2 regions of the Affinirhizobium helianthi genome follow, and region 1 is predicted to be linked to the other one. Evidence: predicted binding sites of a transcription regulator. Region 1 holds the regulator's gene; the other holds the start of a gene.
What was found. Region 1 encodes LexA, which represses DNA repair genes until DNA is damaged. Its sites were predicted from a motif close to TGTTCNNNNTGTGTTCNG; they were not measured.
Positions count from the first base shown of each region.

Region 2: the regulator LexA is predicted to act here: its motif matches at 2,198-2,215, upstream of ACFSE1_RS00240 (ATP-dependent helicase).

Region 1 is NZ_JBHUEQ010000003.1:526,688-530,107, reverse strand. Features, by position in the region: gene ACFSE1_RS03105 (ComEC/Rec2 family competence protein) at 1-1,035, shown strand, start outside; gene lexA (transcriptional repressor LexA) at 1,016-1,741, opposite strand; gene ACFSE1_RS03095 (VOC family protein) at 1,879-2,742, shown strand; gene ACFSE1_RS03090 (hypothetical protein) at 3,030-3,401, shown strand.
Region 2 is NZ_JBHUEQ010000002.1:48,724-52,143, reverse strand. Features, by position in the region: gene ACFSE1_RS00250 (efflux RND transporter permease subunit) at 1-855, opposite strand, end outside; gene ACFSE1_RS00245 (efflux RND transporter periplasmic adaptor subunit) at 852-2,030, opposite strand; gene ACFSE1_RS00240 (ATP-dependent helicase) at 2,258-3,420, shown strand, end outside.

The DNA.
Region 1 (3,420 bases):
AGCGCCTATGGCCTCGTTGCCAATCTGGCAGCCATGCCTTTCATCTCTGTGATTGTCATGCCAGCGGGTCTGCTGGGGATGCTGGCAATGCCATTCGGCCTCGACGCTCTTTTCTTTGCTATCATGGGGTGGGGTCTGGACGTCGTTATCAGTGTCGCAACAGTGGTTGCCTCCTGGGACGGAGGCACGAGCATTGGACGGGCGCCACCTTACTTCCTTGCCATCACGTCCTTCGGTCTGATTCTCTTCATTAGCCTGAGGTCTCCGCTGCGGTGGCTGGGCGCGGTTCTTCTCACTGCTGGATTGATCTTGCTATTTTCTGGTGCGGGAAGAGCCCGCCCGGAGATGGTGGTAGCAGAAGACGGGGAAGCCATCCTCCTACGGCGCGGATCTGTAGCGTCGACCAATCAGGCGCGGTCGTCGGGCTTTCTTTTCGAACGATGGCGCAACGCCTTGCAGATAACCGATACGATACTGCCCGTAAGACGCAGCATTGATCTTGCGGGTGATGACGAGCCGTCCATCAACGCGCTCGCTGATGGTGACGAGGAAACGCCAGTGCTCTCAAACATCCGGAGTGACCGGAAGCGCTTGACGACGGCGCAGATCAAGTCCGTCGAAGCGGCCATGGCAACGGGGCTCAGTGAGATCAAACCAGATCAGTTTTTTTGCCTCACGCGTTTGATCTGCATGACAATAACGGCCGAAGGATCAAGAATCGCTGCAGTGAGCGATAACCGCTTGCTGAGCTTTGCCTGCGACCATGCGGATTTCGTTGTATCGAGCCGGACACGGTTCTCCAGTTGCCGATCAGGCGCGCGGCTGCTGACAGGCACAACACTTCGAACAACCGGCACAATGGAAATTGTGTTTGGTGGCCACTTTGAGCCCGGCAACTGGGCCTATCTACCATCGCTCAATTCAAGTGCCCGAGCATGGGAAATACACCGCACCTATGACTGGCGAGCCCGAAGCTTCGCGATAGACGCGCATGATGACCCCATCCAGCGATGGCTCAATGGTAACGGCGAATAAGACCGACCAGGCGGCCTTGAACCTTCACGCGTTCCGGCGGAAAAATCCGCGTTTCGTAAGCCGGATTGGCGGCCTCGAGAGCGATGGATGCTCCCTTGCGGCGAAAACGCTTGAGCGTTGCCTCTTCATCATCGACAAGAGCGACAACGATATCGCCCGGATTGGCTGTGCTGCCATTGCGGATGATCACCGTATCGCCGTCGAGAATTCCAGCTTCGATCATGGAATCGCCCTTCACCTCAAGCGCATAGTGCTCGCCCGGACCCAGCATTTCGAGAGGTACGCTAATGGCATGGGTGTTGTTCTGAATCGCTGAAATCGGCACACCTGCCGCGATGCGACCCATGACGGGGACGGAGACTGAAGTGCTTTCCTCAGCCGCTACCTTCACCGGCTGTGGTGCAGGGACAGGTTGCGGATTGGGCTTGCCCAACGAACCCTCGATAACGCTTGGCGAGAAGCCGCGCTTGGGTGCCGTACTGGTTCCAAAAGGTTCCGGAAGCTTGATGACTTCGAGTGCACGAGCACGATTTGGAAGGCGTCGGATAAAGCCACGTTCTTCCAGCGCCGTAATGAGGCGATGGATGCCTGATTTCGACGCAAGATCCAGAGCATCCTTCATCTCGTCGAAAGAAGGGGGAACCCCCGATTCCTTCATGCGCGCATGAATGAAGAGAAGTAGTTCCTGCTGTTTGCGTGTTAGCATAATCGGCACCCCGTCCGGAAACAAATCCAGAACGGACACTATATGTTCCAGTTGTGTTCCGCAAGGGGCTCGAAGCGCACTTGTACAAAACGAATAATCGGTTCTAAACCATTTTAACGCAGCGGATGGAGATCGTCGTGTCCAGCAGTCTAGATCATCTCGTTCTGCCAGTTGAAAGCCTTGGTAGATCGAGGGGCATGTTTAGCCGGCTTGGTTTTACGGTTGCGCCTGATGGGCACCACCCTTTCGGAACGTCGAACGCTTGCGTTTTCTTCTGCGACCAGACCTATCTGGAACCACTGGCGATTCGAGACATGGAACGCGCTGGTGAGGCAGCCGGGGCCGGGAATGTCTTTGCAAAGCGGCATTTGGAGGTGGCCATGGACGAGCGATGGCACGCGCCGTCTGCCTTCGTTCTCGCTTCATCCAATGCCGATGCAGATCATGCTCGGTTTGAGAGCCGTGGAATTTCGGCGGGACCAGTTCTGAATTTTTCGCGAGAGGCGCAAGGCGCCGATGGCAGCAAGAGAACCGCGAGCTTCCGGCTGGCCTTTGCGGATCTTGGCTCGAAGGAATTGCTCGGCTTCACGTGTCAGCGAATCAACGCGGCTCTGCCCGGCGGATCGCTCCTGAATCACGAAAACACGGCGCAGGGTATCGCTGAAGTCCTGTTAATTGCCTCTGATTTTGCCAAGGATGCTGACAGGCTGGCATTGGTCCTTGGAGATAAAGGCTGCCAGGGTGAGGCTGAATGGACGTTTCAGTTGCAAAACGGTGCTCTGCGTCTTTTGGCCTTCAGTCATGCCCTGACTGCTTTCGGCGCCTCCTCATCGCGCAGCCAGATGGTCGGGCTGGGCGTGACGATTGCCGTGAAGAGTTTGGCTGCGGCAGAAGCCTGCCTTATTGGCAACGAGATCCCTCATACAAAACTTGGCCGCATGCTTGTGGTTAGTGCGCAGCCAGGAGTTCATCCGATGCTAGCCTTTGTTGAGATTCCGTGACGGTCGAAAACTGCTCGCGCAACGGGAGGTCGGCGCCAGAATGGGTGTGTGGTGAAATCAGAGAGCAGGGACATTCATTGCACATGCAAGAGAGGCAATCCTTGTTTCTCGCTGAACGCCATAGACGGCTCTTGCGGCTTAACGATCTGCTTTTGCGCAGCGACAGCGCAACGCGCACGCTGAGTGCATGGTGCTCCGCTGAGCATACGTGCGAGGGTGAGCTGTCCTCTATTCGTATGGGCGATGATTGTATCTCCGCTGGGCCGGAGGTCAGGCATGCTCTTTGCATGGCGCAGGAAGGCGAGATTGTGCATCGCCGGGTGCTGCTGGTTTGGGGGCAAACACCTATAGCGGAGGCGGATAACTGGTATCTGCCTCATCTGCTCACCGCAGATATGAACACTTCGCTTCAAACCACAACAGTGCCGTTTGGACGGGTGGTGCAGTCGCTAGCGTTTCGCCGGCAGAGCTTATCCTGCGAAGTGCTGTGGCTATCGCCCCAGCAGTTTCTTCCGCAGCAGGTTCTGCGCCATACTGCGCTTCTGAGAAACAGAGAAGGTGCCGCCTTCAGCTTTGTAACGGAAACCTATTTGCCCGGCGTTCTCGAATTTTCCTCAGACCCGGACGGGCTTCACGAAACAGGTTGCGGTTCGACGTGACAGATGGCGAACCGGCTGT
Region 2 (3,420 bases), on a different contig from region 1:
GGAGCGCAGCGTGGTGGTGCCGTCATCGGCACCGAGATTGACATTTGCAACATCGCGAAGACGGATATTGTCCTTGATCAGGACATTCTCGAAATCCTGCGGTGTTTCCAGATTGGCCGTTGCCCGCACCACGATATCCTGTGTGCGGCTGGTCAGAGAACCGGCCGGCACATCGAACGCGGCACTGGCGAGTGCGTTTGAAACATCGGCCACCGTCAGGCCACGGCTGGCAAGTGCTGCCTGATTGAGATCGACCCGAAAGATCTTCTCCTGATCGCCATACATTTCCACGTCGGCAACGCCATCCACGGCGGCCAGACGGTCAACAATCTCATTGTCCACCAGCAGCGTCAGATCTTCCATCGAGAGATTGGAGGATGTCACAGCCAGACGCATGATCGGCTGCGAGTCCGAATCCGCCTTCACGATGCGCGGCTCGTCCGCATTATCCGGCAACTGGTTGGCCACGCGGCCGATTGCATCGCGCACATCGTTGGCCGCGACCGCCAGATCAGCTGTATCGCTGAATTCCATGGTCACACGGCTGGCACCGAATTGCGATTCGGAAGAGAGCGATTTGAGGCCGCTGACGCGCGCGACGGCACCTTCGATGACCTGAGTAAGTTCCTGATCAACCGTTTGTGGCGATGCACCCTGATAATCAGTGCGGACGGTGATGACCGGCTGGTCGACATCCGGCAGCTCGCGCACTTCAACGCCCACGAATGCTGCAAGACCCGCAACAACAATCAACGTGTTGATGACCGCCGCCAGAATGGGGCGACGAACAAACAGTGCGGTGAAGGTGGATTTGGCGCTCTGCGCTTGCGTCTCGTGGTTTTCGGTCTCGCTCATCGGGTTTCAGCCTCCGCTACGCGCTCCGGCTCACCTTGTATGCGCACAGCCTGCCCTTCGCGAACGCGCTGCAAGCCTTCGGTCACAATCTTGTCTCCGGTTTGAAGCTCTGCCTGAACGAGAACCGCATCCGGGTTACGCTGGATCACGCTCACGCGCACCTTCTCCGGCTTGTTCTCCCGGATTCGCCAGACATAGGCGCCTTCCGCATCCCACTGGACCGCAAGCGGGTCGACCGCCGGATAGCTATCGCCTGCAAAGCGCATGGAGACCTGGAAAGACATGCCCGCCCGAAGAAGATCCGTCGGGTTGTCGATCCGGGCGCGAATGCGGAATGTGCGGCTTGCTGCATCCACCCGGTTATCAATAGAATCCACCTTGCCCTTGAAGACCTGTCCTGGACGGCTCATCGAGGTTGCCTCAACTTCCGCACCTGGCTCAACAAGGGTGGCAAACCGTTCCGGGGCATAGAAATCGACCAAAATTTCCGAACGATCATCCAGCGTCACAACGCTCGTCTGGGTCGTGACATTGTCACCGACATTCACCGCAACGATACCAGCAATGCCATCAATAGGTGCCACAATATTGCGGCGCTTGAGGTTGAGTTCCGCCGTGCTCACGGCAAGCTTCGCAGATTCCTCGGCAATTTGCGCATCCAGCACGTCCAGACGCGCGACGCTTTGCAGGTTCTTGTAGGAGCTGGATTTTTCAACGGCGCTGCGCAATGCGACCTGCGCCTTATCGCGCTCGATCAGCTGTTCATCGTCATCGAGCCTGGCCAGCACATCCCCCTTCTTCACCTTCTGCCCGGATTTGACAAGGATCTCGTTTACCGTTCCTGTTGCCTGCGGCATGACGACAACGGACTGAATTGCCTCGCCGCTGCCGATAGCGCTCAGCCGATCATTGACAGTGCCATTCTCAACCGGACGAACGGAAACCAGCGTCGCACGCTGCCCACCCTGTCCGCCGGAACGCTGGCTGGAGGCTACAGCCCCTGCACCCTCGGTTTTTGTTCCTTCATCAAGCTGCGGCTGAATGAGAGAGACAGCCGCTTGCGGCGCACCCATGCTGACCAGAGTGCGTGCTGCATCGGGGCTAAGGGAGACCCACAAGCATAAACCTATGAACAGCACGACGAAACTGAGGAGCAATTGCTTCCAGATGCGCATTCAGACACTCCGATTGAGGGATATTGCAAGTTCGCCAGTATCCTTATTTACGCATTGTCAGACAACGACAGATTGCTAACCTTGCGAATTTGTAACGTGAATCGCAATCACGGCGGCGTGATGGCTATCCCCTCCTTCTTGTTCACATCATCACGCGTGAAGACAGCTGGAATAAAACCAGAACATGACCTATGGCCTTCTGCACCCGGAATCATTAGATTGGCCTGATGACAAACAGTTTCGATGACATTCCGTTCTTCGATGAGGAACCGGAGAATGCACCGCGCCGCAAAAACTCAGCCGCCCCTGCCGCTCAAGCGCCAGCAGGTGGTCTTGGCATTGCCGCACGGGCCATGGCCGCGCGCGATCAAAACCGTGCGCCGGATTATCTCTCAGGTCTGAACCCTGAACAGCGCGAGGCAGTCGAGACTGTCGATGGACCGGTTCTGGTTCTGGCGGGCGCAGGCACGGGGAAAACCCGCGTTCTGACCACCCGCATAGCACATATCCTTGCAACGGGCCGCGCCTTCCCCAGCCAGATTCTGGCGGTGACCTTCACGAACAAGGCAGCGCGCGAAATGAAAGAGCGCATTGGCGTTCTGGTGGGCGGCGCGGTGGAAGGCATGCCATGGCTTGGCACATTCCACTCGATAGGCGTCAAGATTCTGCGCCGCCATGCCGAGCTTGTCGGCCTTCGCAGCGACTTCACCATCCTCGATACCGATGATGTTATTCGCCTGATCAAGCAATTGATCCAGGCAGAAGGCATGGACGATAAGCGCTGGCCAGCACGCCAGTTTGCCGGAATGATCGATGGCTGGAAGAACAAGGGCCTGACACCAAAGGACATACCGGAGGGCGATGCCCGTGCTTTCGGCAATGGCAAGGGCCGCGAGCTTTATGCAGCCTATCAGGCGCGTCTGAAGACCTTGAACGCCTGCGATTTCGGCGATCTGCTTCTGCACCCCATCGATCTGTTCCGCCGCAACCCGGACCTGCTCAAGGATTATCACCAGAAGTTTCGCTACATTCTGGTAGACGAGTATCAGGACACAAACACCGCCCAATATATGTGGCTGCGCCTTCTGGCCCAAAGGCCCAAGGACGTGCCCCAGAACGTGTGCTGTGTGGGGGATGACGATCAGTCTATCTATGGCTGGCGCGGCGCGGAAGTGGATAACATCCTGCGCTTCGAGAAGGATTTTCCCGGCGCCAAAGTCATCCGGCTGGAACGTAATTATCGCTCGACCGAACATATCTTGGGTGCAGCCGGTCACCTGATCGCGCATAATGAGGGCCGTCTTGGCAAAACCCTGTTCACCGAACGCACCGATCCCGATGACGAAAAGGTCATCGTTCACGCGGCATGGGATTCGGAAGAAGAAGCACG